Linked DNA regions of Hymenobacter swuensis DY53. The protein of the gene in region 2 binds, or shares a complex with, the protein of the main gene of each other region. Links are inferred from orthologs where the notes say so. Each region holds a gene or a part of one and is shown on either strand. Other genes may lie near its edges.

The links.
Region 1: the proteins of tsaE (region 2) and tsaD are in contact, whole or in part, in a crystal structure (PDB 6N9A), measured with the Thermotoga maritima proteins. The link is inferred for Hymenobacter swuensis DY53 from one-to-one orthologs. Residues at the interface, in WP_004082108.1 of Thermotoga maritima: Leu37, Gly38, Lys46, Lys57, Val59, Lys60, Ser61, Thr63, Phe64, Thr65, Leu66, Met67, Val69, Pro71, Tyr82, Arg83, Leu84, Asp86, Asp88, Phe89, Asp93, Ile128, Asp130, Glu131, Arg134; in WP_004082750.1 of Thermotoga maritima: Cys10, Asp11, Arg49, His50, Leu82, Gly84, Gly135, Gly136, Glu154, Thr155, Leu156, Asp157, Asp158, Ser159, Glu162, Asp165, Lys166, Arg169, Leu170, Tyr175, Lys213, Thr214, Leu217, Tyr218, Gln221, Arg222, Asn324.

Annotation. Positions count from the first base shown.
Region 1 is NZ_CP007145.1:3,486,794-3,489,645, forward strand. It holds tsaD (tRNA (adenosine(37)-N6)-threonylcarbamoyltransferase complex transferase subunit TsaD), read right to left. Parts: upstream 2,002-2,852; coding sequence 1,000-2,001; downstream 1-999. Other genes in the region: HSW_RS16230 (C40 family peptidase), read right to left, coding at 1-107; smpB (SsrA-binding protein SmpB), read right to left, coding at 285-755; HSW_RS16245 (translocation/assembly module TamB domain-containing protein), read left to right, coding at 2,309-2,852.
Region 2 is NZ_CP007145.1:2,187,011-2,194,656, reverse strand. The notes cover bases 1,988-4,793. They hold tsaE (tRNA (adenosine(37)-N6)-threonylcarbamoyltransferase complex ATPase subunit type 1 TsaE), read right to left. Parts: upstream 3,708-4,793; coding sequence 3,267-3,707; downstream 1,988-3,266. Other genes in these bases: HSW_RS10625 (pyridoxal phosphate-dependent aminotransferase), read left to right, coding at 3,952-4,793; HSW_RS10635 (alanine dehydrogenase), read right to left, coding at 1,988-3,186. Outside these bases: arsenosugar biosynthesis arsenite methyltransferase ArsM, read left to right, coding at 5-973; HSW_RS10640 (DUF6134 family protein), read left to right, coding at 1,106-1,702; more of HSW_RS10635, read right to left, coding at 1,957-1,987; more of HSW_RS10625, read left to right, coding at 4,794-5,208; HSW_RS10620 (outer membrane beta-barrel protein), read left to right, coding at 5,470-7,646. UniProt on the Escherichia coli protein: Required for the formation of a threonylcarbamoyl group on adenosine at position 37 (t(6)A37) in tRNAs that read codons beginning with adenine.

The sequences.
Region 1 (2,852 bases), 1.3 Mb from region 2 along the record:
AGCACGGAATAGCACTCTCCAAAAACGAGCTGCGTGACAATTTCGGCTTTATCGGAGGGCTCGGCCCGCACCGGCACGGCGCTCAGCGCGCAGATTCCGTATTCCAAAATGGTGAGATAGTGAGGTGGTGGGATGGTGAAATGGTGAGTTTAACGTTCACCTTGCGTAAGTAGACGTTGCTTGTTTAAGCACACTACTCAATAGTTCTGCGAAGCTCCCGCTTAAAATGTAACTCACCAAAAATCAACGTAAAAACTCACCATTTCACCACCTCACTATCTCACCTAGTAGTCCCGGGCGCGGTCCATTTCGCGCTTCTGGTCTTTGGCCTTGAGGTCGTCGCGCTTGTCGTAGAGCTTCTTGCCTTTGGCCAACGCAATTTCCAGCTTGGCAAAGCCCCGGTCGCTGACGAACATGCGCACCGGAATGATGGTGAGGCCCTGCTCCTGGGCTTTGCCGGCCAGCTGCTTCAGCTCCTTTTTGTTGAGCAGCAGTTTGCGGGCGCGGGTGGGCTCGTGGTTGTTGTAGGTGCCCTCGGTGTACTGGGCAATGGTGATGTTGTGGGCCCACAGGCTACCATCCTGGTGGAAGGTGCAAAAGCCATCCTGGAGCTGCACGCTGCCCTCCCGGATACTCTTGATTTCAGTACCCTGCAGCATCATGCCAGCCTCATACTGCACCAGAAACGCGTACTCGTGGCGGGCCCGGCGGTTCTGGATGTTGATATTCTTGGGTTTGTCGTCTTTCTTGCTCACGGTGGTTTCGGGCAGTGGCGCGCGGTGGATAGCGCGGGGGGTTGCAGTGGAAGGTGTACGCAGCCGACAGTAGCAGGGCTGTTTCCGGGCCGAAAATAACGGTTGCAGCACGGATGCAGCGACGCGACCCTGCGCGTTTCGGTACCTAGTGGTGGCAGGGGTTAAGCAACTTCGGACGCTTCGCCTTCTGAAAAGGAGTAGCTGCGCTGTCCTTTGGGTGCTTCGCGCTGCTCACAATGACAGCCTACGCCAGCTTCAGGCGCGGGTCGGAGCTGACTAGTTGGTCGGCGAAGTCGCCGGCTTTATACTGGAACTGGGCGGTTATGGCCACCATGCCGGCATTATCGGTGCAGTACTGAAAGGCGGGGATGAATACTTCCCAGCCCTGCGCGGCAGCCTCGTCCTGCAACGCCTGGCGCAGCCCGCTGTTGGCGGCCACGCCGCCGGCCAGAGCAACCTGGGTGAGGCCTTGGTCGTGGGCGGCGCGGCGCAGCTGGCGCAGCAGCGTCTGGATGATGGTGTGCTGGATGCTGGCGCAGAGGTCCGGCAGGTTTTCCTGGATGAAGTCGGGGTTCTTGGCCGTTTCCTTTTTCAGGAAGTAGAGCACGGCCGTCTTCAGCCCGCTGAACGAGAAGTCATAGCCGGGCATGGTGCCCACCGGCAGCGGGAAGCGGGTGGGGTTGCCCTGGCGGGCCAGCTTATCGAGGTGCGGACCGGCCGGGTACGGCAGGCCCAGCAGTTTGCCGGTTTTGTCGAAGGCCTCGCCGGCCGCGTCGTCGGTGGTCTGCCCGATGATCTGCATATCCAGGGCCGAGCGCACGACTACCAGCTGGGTGTGGCCGCCGCTCACGGTCAGGCACAGGAACGGGAACCGGGGCTTGGGGTCCTCAATGAAGTGGGCCAGAATGTGGGCCCGCATGTGGTTTACGGCTATCAAAGGCTTATTCAGGGCCAGGGCCAGGGTTTTGGCAAACATACCGCCCACCAGCAAAGAGCCCAGCAGGCCCGGCCCCTGGGTGAAGGCTATGGCATCGAGGTCGGCTTTGCTGACGCCGGCTTTCTGCAGGGCCGCTTCCACCACCGGAATCAGGTGCTGCTGGTGGGCCCGGGAGGCCAATTCGGGCACCACGCCGCCGTACTGCTCGTGCACCTGTTGGGTGGCCACCACATTGGAGCGGATTTCCCCGTTCACCAATACAGCGGCCGAGGTATCGTCACAGGAAGACTCAATGGCGAGAATGGTCATTTGAAGAGCAGTTGAGTAACGGAGTAAATGAGTGAAAGGCTGTCATCCTGAGCTTGCGAAGGACCTTATTCCATCAGATCAACCATCAGAACAAGTCATTCAGGCGTGGTCAGGTCCTTCGCAAGCTCAGGATGACAGATACTCTTTCTCCGCACAAAGGTCGGGGCAAAACACCAGATTGTCGCTTCGGGCGTTTTCTTTAACCTTACGCGGCAGGTAAACGTTTTTGCCGGCAGCCAGCCTCCCAGGCAACGGTCGGGGGTAAGTGCCTATCTTTGTTGTTGCCCCGTTTCAGCCCCTCTTCTCCGTGCCCCGGTTTCTGTCCGTCCTCCTGAAAGTCGTGTTTGCCCTGCTGCTGCTGGTAGTACTGGCCGTAGTGGGGGCGCTGGTGGCGTTGCGGATTCCGAGCGTGCAGACCAATGTAGCGCAACGCGCGGCCCGCATCCTGACCGACAAGCTGGGCCAGAAAGTGCTGGTGAACCGGGTGGATATTCGGCCGTTTTCGCGGGTGCTGCTGGAAGGCGTGCGGGTGCTGGACCGGCGCGGCAATGAGCTGTTCAACATCGGGCGGGCCGATGCCGACATCCGGCTGTTCACCGTGTTCGACCCCAGCCATCTGCACGTGGGCAAGCTCACGCTGGAGGAGCCGCGCTTTAACCTGGTCACTTACAAAGACCAGCCTGATTCCACCACCCTCGACCAGTTCATCAGCTCCGTGAAGCGGCTGCTGGGCCCGTCCGATACCACCAAAGTCAGCAAGCCCTTCGATTTTAAGATTGAGGCCCTGGGCCTGCGCAACGGCCGTTTCGTGCTGGACCGCCAGAACGTGCCGCGCATTCCGGAATATGGCC
Region 2 (7,646 bases):
CCGCATGAGCTATTTAGAAACCACCGCCGACGTGTACCGCCAGGCGGCCCAGGAGCCCCAGGTGGGCCTTTGCTGCACGACTAATCCCATCTGGCAGCTGCCCGGCCTGAGCATTCCGCAACGGATGCTGTCCATGAACTACGGCTGCGGCAGCACCGTGAACCCGCGCGACCTGACCAACAGCCCCACCGTGCTGTACGTGGGCGTGGGCGGGGGCATGGAACTGCTGCAGTTTGCCTACTTCAGCCGCCGCCCCGGAGCCATCATCGGGGTGGATGTGGTGAGCGAGATGCTGGACGCCTCCCGCGAAAACATGCAGGAAGCCGAGCGTCAGAACGACTGGTTTAAGTCGGAATTCGTGGATTTGCGGGCCGGCGACGCATTGCACCTGCCCGTGGCCGACGAAAGCGTGGACGTGGCCGCCCAAAACTGCCTGTTCAACATTTTCAAGCTGGATGATCTGCGCCGCGCCCTGCAGGAAACCTACCGGGTGCTGAAGCCCCACGGCCGCTTGGTGATGTCGGACCCCACCTGCGAGCAGCCCATGAGCGATGAGCTGCGGGCCGATGAGCGCTTGCGCGCGCTCTGCCTCACCGGCTCCTTGCCGCTGCAGCAATACCTGGATATGATTACGGAAGTCGGCTTCGGTACGGTGGAAGTGCGGGCCAAGCGCGCCTACCGGGTGCTTTCGCCCCAGCACTACGCCACCGACGAGCTGATTTTCATCGAGAGCGTGGAAGTGTGCGCCATCAAGGACCCCATGCCCGCCGATGGTCCCTGCATCTTCACGGGCCGCACGGCCATCTACTACGGCGGCGAAGAATACTTCGACGACCACAAGGGCCACGTGCTGCTGCAGAACCAGCCCCTGGCCGTGTGCGACAAAACCGCCGCTAACCTGGCCGCCCTGGGCAGCTCCGATATCTTCATTTCTCCCTCCACCTACCACTACGACGGCGGCGGTTGCTGCTAGGCAGCGGTATTACTACCAAAGCCCGTCATGCTTCGGCAAGCTCAGCATGACGGGCTTTGGTGTGTTTTAACCGTTCTGCTCGTCGCCTTACTTCCTCTCTGCTCTACCTACATGTTTCTGTCGGCTTTGCTTTTGTCCGGTACCCTGCCCGCGGCGGCCAGCCCGCCGCCGGCTGCGGCGGAGGTACGGCGCTACGCCATTGAGGTAGCGGGCGTGCGGGTAGGCACCATGACGGCCACCCGCCAACCACCGGTTGGCCCCGAGGTGACGTACTCGCTGGTGAGCGACGTGCAGGTAAATTTCCTGTTCTACCACGTCGTCATCTACTACCACGTCGTCAACCGCTTCCGCAACGGCCAGCTGGTGCTGTCCACAGTAGATGCGCGTACCAACCAGGGCAACTTCAGCACCCGCACCGAGTGGAAGGGCGACCATTACGACATCGTGGCCCACCAGTACAAGCACGACTACCAGGCCACCGAAACCCAGCCCATCCGCTACGCCGTCACGAACCTGTTTTTTGCCGAGCCGCCAGCCGGCCAGGCGCGGGCCTTTGCCGAATACTTCGGCGACTACTTCACGCTGCGCCCGGGCCGCCCCGGCCGCTGGCTCGCCACCCGCGCCGGCCGCGAGGATGAGTACCAGTACGCCAACGGCCAGCTGGTCACCCTCATCAAAAAGAACCCACTCAAAAACTTCATCATTCGCCTCCTGCCCCCGGAAAGCTGAGCAGTGGCAGGGTTAGTAGGTGCAATTGCAAACAAAAACGTCATGCTGAGCTTGCCGAAGTATCTCCACCACTCCATTGGATTGCTACAATGAAGCGGCAGAGATGCTTCGGCAAGCTCAGCATGACGTTCTGGCTTTGCCGGAACAACAGGTTTTCTGAAGCTGCAGACGTACTCCGCTCAACCTGACAGACCTGACCTGCCAACACAATCCTAAAATCCGTGTAATCCTCAACATCCGGCTAAATCCGTGATTTAGTTACGTACAGCAATCATCAGGGCCAGTTCCTTATAGCGCATGTTGAAGCGGCGGGCAATGCTGGCGTTGGTAAGAGAGCCTTTGTACACGTACACGCCGGAGCGGAAATGCTCGTTGGTAAATAGCACCTCGTTGATACCGCCGTGCTGGCTGATTTCCTGCAGAATAGGCGTGAAAATGTTGCTTAGCGCGTTGGTGGCCGTGCGTGGTACCCGGGAGGCAATGTTGGGTACACAGTAGTGAATCACGTCGTATTTGCGGAAGACGGGTTTGCTATGACTGGTCATTTCGCTGGTGGCAAAGCAGCCGCCCTGGTCAATGCTCACATCAATGACCACCGAGCCAGGAGCCATCATGGAAATAGCATCTTCCGACACCATGAACGGAATCCGGCCTTCTTCGGCGTTCAGGGCCCCAATAACTACGTCGGCGCGCCGAATTTGCTGGTTCAACGCGAAGGTATCGAGGGTGCTGGTATAGAGTTGGGGCTGGCCCAGGTTCTGCTTGAGGCGGCGCAGCTTGTAGAGGTGGTTATCGAATACCTTCACCTCGGCCCCCAGCCCGGAGGCAGCGCGGGCAGCGTATTCAGCTACCGTGCCGGCCCCCAGAATTACCACCTGCGAAGGCGGCACGCCCGTAATGCCGCCCAGAATAATGCCTTTGCCTTCGTTGGAACGTGCCAGGTACTCGGCGGCAATGAGCATCACGGTGGAGCCCGCAATTTCCGACATGGCCCGCACTACCGGCCGGGTACCGCTGGGGTCCTTGATTAACTCGAAGCTGATGGCGTTTACCTTTTTGCGCAGCAGAGCCGTGATGTACTCGGCCGTGAGCGAACCAAACTGCAGGGCCGAAATCAACGTCTGGCCAGCCCGCAGGTACTCCATCTCATCGTACGTGACGGGGGCCACTTTCAGGATGATGTCCGCCTCAAATACCTCTTTCTGGGAGTAGGCCACGGTGGCCCCGGCCTCGGAGTACTCGTGGTCGGAGTACTTGCTGGGTTCCCCGGCCCCGCTTTCCAGCAGAATTTCGTGGCCTGCTTCCACCAGGTGCTTCACCGCCTCGGGCGTAAGGCAGATGCGGTTTTCCTGCAGGGAGGTTTCCCGGGGTAGCCCAATGAACAGCTTCCGCTTCCGGGTTTCCACGGCCAGCATAGATTCCTGGGTGAAATAGGCGCGGCTGGTAGCCAGCGACTCAAATCCGGGGGGCACTGCGTCGGGCATTTTCTTGAATTAAAAATTATGAATTATGAATTAAAAATTGAGCACACAGTCAATTTTGCAGCAAGCAGAGCTGACCATTTTTAATTTTTAATTCTTAATTCCCTCGCAGATGGTCCGGTGACGGAGAGGGTAATGAGCAGTCGGTCAGGGGGCAGTAGGGCCTCAATGCGGCTCGGCCACTCAATCAGGCAAAGATAGCCAGAATCAAAGTACTCTAGCGCCCCGATGTCTTCGGCCTCCTGTGGGGTGTTAAGGCGGTAGAAATCGAAGTGGTAGATGGGTTCGTTCTGGGCCGTGCGGTATTCGTTGATCAGGGAAAACGTGGGGCTGCTGACCTCTTCCTGCACGCCCAGGCTACGGCATAGGGCTTTAATAAAGGTGGTTTTGCCCGCCCCCATCTCGCCTTCAAAGCAAATGATGGGGTGGCCCTGTACCGCGGCGCGCACCTGCCCGGCCACAGCCGGCAACGCGTCGAGGGAAGGAATTTCGATGGTCTGATTCATCATCCGGAGAGGCCGCATATGTACGCCTGAATAACTTGAGCCTGCAAATTTGGTTATTCTGCCGCGAAATCAGTGGCTTTCTTTCGTCTACCTATTCTGCATTGTCCTTGGTGGGTTGGGCTAGCCTGCCGATGCCGGCCCGGCGGCCCGGCATCTCCACCATCATCTGGTTGCAGCCGGTTTTTTCGCAGGTTTTTACCCGCCAGACCGGGCCCGGCAACTGCTGTCCTCTATATTTGGCCGACCCAAACCAACACCAACCATGCAAGTTTCGCGAATGGCCGGCAGCCTGATTGGCTCCGAAATCATCAAAATCGGCAACGAAGTCAACGACATGATCCGCAAGGGGGAGCAGATCTGTAACCTCACCATTGGCGACTTCGACCCGTCTATTTTCCCCATTCCCACGGAGCTGCAGGCTGAAATTACCCATGCCTACCAGGCCGGGCACACCAACTACCCGCCCGCCAACGGTATGGCTGCCCTGCGCGAAGCGGCGGCGGCTTTTACGGAGTCGCGCCTGGGCCTGAGCTACTCACCCAACGATTTTCTGGTGGCGGGCGGCTCTCGGCCGCTCATCTACGCCACCTATCTGGCCCTGGTAGACCCCGGTGACAAAGTGGTATTTCCGGTACCCAGTTGGAACAACAACCACTACTGCCACCTCTCCTCGGCCGAGGCCGTAATGGTGCCCACCCGCCCCGAAAACAACTTCATGCCCACGGCTGCCGAGCTGGCACCGCACCTGGCCGGGGCCACGCTGCTGGCCCTGTGCTCCCCGCTCAACCCTACCGGCACCGTGTTCAGCCGCGAGGATCTGGAAGCCATCTGCGACCTAGTACTGGCAGAGAACAAGCGGCGCGCCCCCGGCGAAAAGCCCTTATATATACTCTACGACCAGATTTACTGGTTACTGACTTTCGGCAATACCGAGCACTACGACCCGGTGAACCTGCGCCCCGAACTGCGCGAGTACACCGTTTATATCGACGGTATTTCCAAGTGTCTGGCTGCTACGGGAGTGCGCGTAGGCTACGCCTTCGGACCGGCTCCGGTAATTGACAAGATGAAGGCAATCCTGGGCCACGTAGGCGCGTGGGCTCCCAAGGCCGAGCAGGTTGCCACTGCTACCTACCTCCCCCAAACCGCTGCCGTAGATGACTTTCTGGGTGCGTTCAAAGAAAAGGTGCAGCACAGCCTCGACGCGTTGCACCAGGGCCTGCAAGCCATGAAAGCCGACGGTCTGCCCGTAGATTCGATGGTACCGATGGGGGCTATCTACCTCACGGCCAAGCTGGACGTGCTGGGCCGCACTACTCCTGACGGCCAAGTGCTGACCTCTACCAAGGAGCTAACGTCTTACCTTATCAGCGAAGCGCGGCTGGCCCTGGTACCCTTCAGTGCCTTTGGTACCGATGGCGCGTCGCCGTGGTTCCGCATGTCGGTGGGAGGTGCCTCGCTGGCATCCATTGAGGCCGCCCTGCCCCGGCTGCGTGCTGCCCTGGAACGACTGAAGTAAACCTACATTCCTGCTTTTTACACCACCGGCCTTGCAGCAGTTGCAAGGCCGGTGGTGTGTTCGGGCTGTTTTCCCGCCTTTTGCATCGGTCTGGTTTTCTTGCATCAGATTAAGATAAACTATCTATATTGTTGCCGCTATCGGCCGCTATTTTGTGGCAGCCAGAGGTTTCTACTCTGTTTTAGCTGCGTTTGATCTGCAGTTACCGCTCTATCTCCTATTGCACTTTCCGCCTTTCACAACCACCGGAACGTGTACTGTATGCTTTCTTCTATTTCCTGCCCGGGAGCCGGCTTTCCATTGGCTACCACGGTTCTTTTGCTACTTAGTGCCCCTGATTTGCGGGCGCAGCAACTCCGCCCCGCTCCTATTACTGGCGCTGTACGAACTGCTACCGGCTCAGCCCTGGAGTACGCCACCGTCACGCTGCACCGCGCCACCGATTCAGTAGTAGTCAAAACTGAATTCAGCGACGCGGCAGGTCAATTTCAGCTGCAACCACCCGTTATCGGCCGTTACCTGGTATCGGTCAGTCAGCTAGGCTACGGCCGGGGCTGGGCAGGCCCGCTGGACGTTACGGCCGGCCCCGCCACTCCCCTGGCTTTCCGGCTGGTGACCGGAACAGCAACACAGCTTAAAGAGGTGACCGTAACCGGCCAGCGGCCCGTGTTTGAGCGCCTGGCTGACCGGACCATCGTGAACGTGGAAGGCAGCCTGCTGAGCGCAGGCAATACTACTCTGGACGTGCTGGGCCGTGCCCCCGGCATGGTGTTGGATGCCAACGACAACCTGATGCTGCGCGGAAAAACCGGTTTGCTGGTATTGATTGACGGTAAACGGGTGCCACTTACCGGGGCGGAGCTGGCCAGCATGCTCCAGGCCCTGCCGGCCGAGCAGATACGCAGTATCGAGCTTATTACCAACCCACCTGCCAAATACGATGCGCAGGGTGGAGCCGGCGTTATCAGCATCAGCCTGAAAAAAGACCAGCGGCAGGGCTTCAATGGCAGCACCAATGCGGCGTACGGCCGGGGACGGTACGGCAAGTTCACCAGTGGCCTGAACCTCAATTACCGCCGTCAGAAGCTCAGTCTCTATAGCTCTTACGCGTACACCGACCGCCAGCTGTTTCAGGAGCTGCGCTTTGACCGCACGTACCTGCAGGATGGGCAGCCGGTCCGCTTCGTTACGCAGCGCAACGACACCCGCAGCCATATACAGTCCCATACCTGGCGCGCCGGCATCGAGTACTCCTTCACCGACCGCACTACTCTGGGGGCGGTGGTAAGCGGACTGGCAAGTCGTTTACCGTCGCTGGGCCGTAACTACTCGGAGTTGTACGATGCCCAAGGGCAGCTGACGGCGCAGTTGGAAGCCCGGAACCACCGGACGCTGCTGACGCCCAACGTGGCCGCCAACCTGAGCCTGCGGCATCAATTCCGGAAAGACTCGCTGGGCACCCCGGAACTGACAATGGACGCCGACTTGGCCCGCTACGACCTTACCCGCACGCTTGACCTGCAATCCAGCAACCTGCTTAGCTCCTACTACACTCCCAGTCGCCTGCTAGGCGACCAGAACGGCCGCCTGACCATCGGGAGTGCCAAGGCCGATTACGTACGCAGCCTGCGGCACGGGCTGCGGCTGGAAACCGGCCTGAAAACCAGCCGGGTTTCATCGGATAATGACGTACTATTTGAACGGGAGAAAGATGGCGTGCGGCAGGTAGATGCGGGCCTTACCAACCGCTTCCGCTACGAGGAAACCATCAGCGCGGCTTACGTGAGTCTGACCCGTTCCCGGCCTACGCTTACCCTCACAGCCGGCCTGCGCGGAGAGCATACTGCCACCGACGGCCGGCAGCAGATAGGGAGCCAGGAGTTCAGTCGCCGGTATTTTCAGCTGTTTCCCAGCCTTCGGCTTACCCGCACCGTAACTGACCACCACGAGGTGGGCTTTTCCCTCAGCCGCCGCCTCGACCGGCCGACGTACAACCAGCTCAATCCCTTCCGTTCCTACGTTGACCCACTTTCTTACCGCGTGGGTAATCCGGCGCTCTGGCCTCAGCTCAGCACCCAGGCCGAGTTGACGCATACGTTCAACCACAAGTTCAGCACCGCGCTCAGCTACACTCGCACCCGCCGCCCCATCCTGAGCGTGTACCTGCTGGATACCGATGGCTTGGTAGCGGCCACCGATGTGAACCTGAACAGTCAGGACTACTGGAGCCTGACGTTCACGGCCCCGCTGGAGCCGGCTCCATGGTGGAAGCTATATGCCAGCGCCGAGGCCTTTTACATTCGCTTCCAGGGCAGCCTGGAAGGTGCACAGCTCCCGCAGAGCCAGCCCGGAGCCATTTTGAGCGCCAGCAACTCCTTCACGCTGCCTCACGGCTGGAGCGCCGAGCTGAATGGGAGCTACAATTCGCTGGAGCGCTT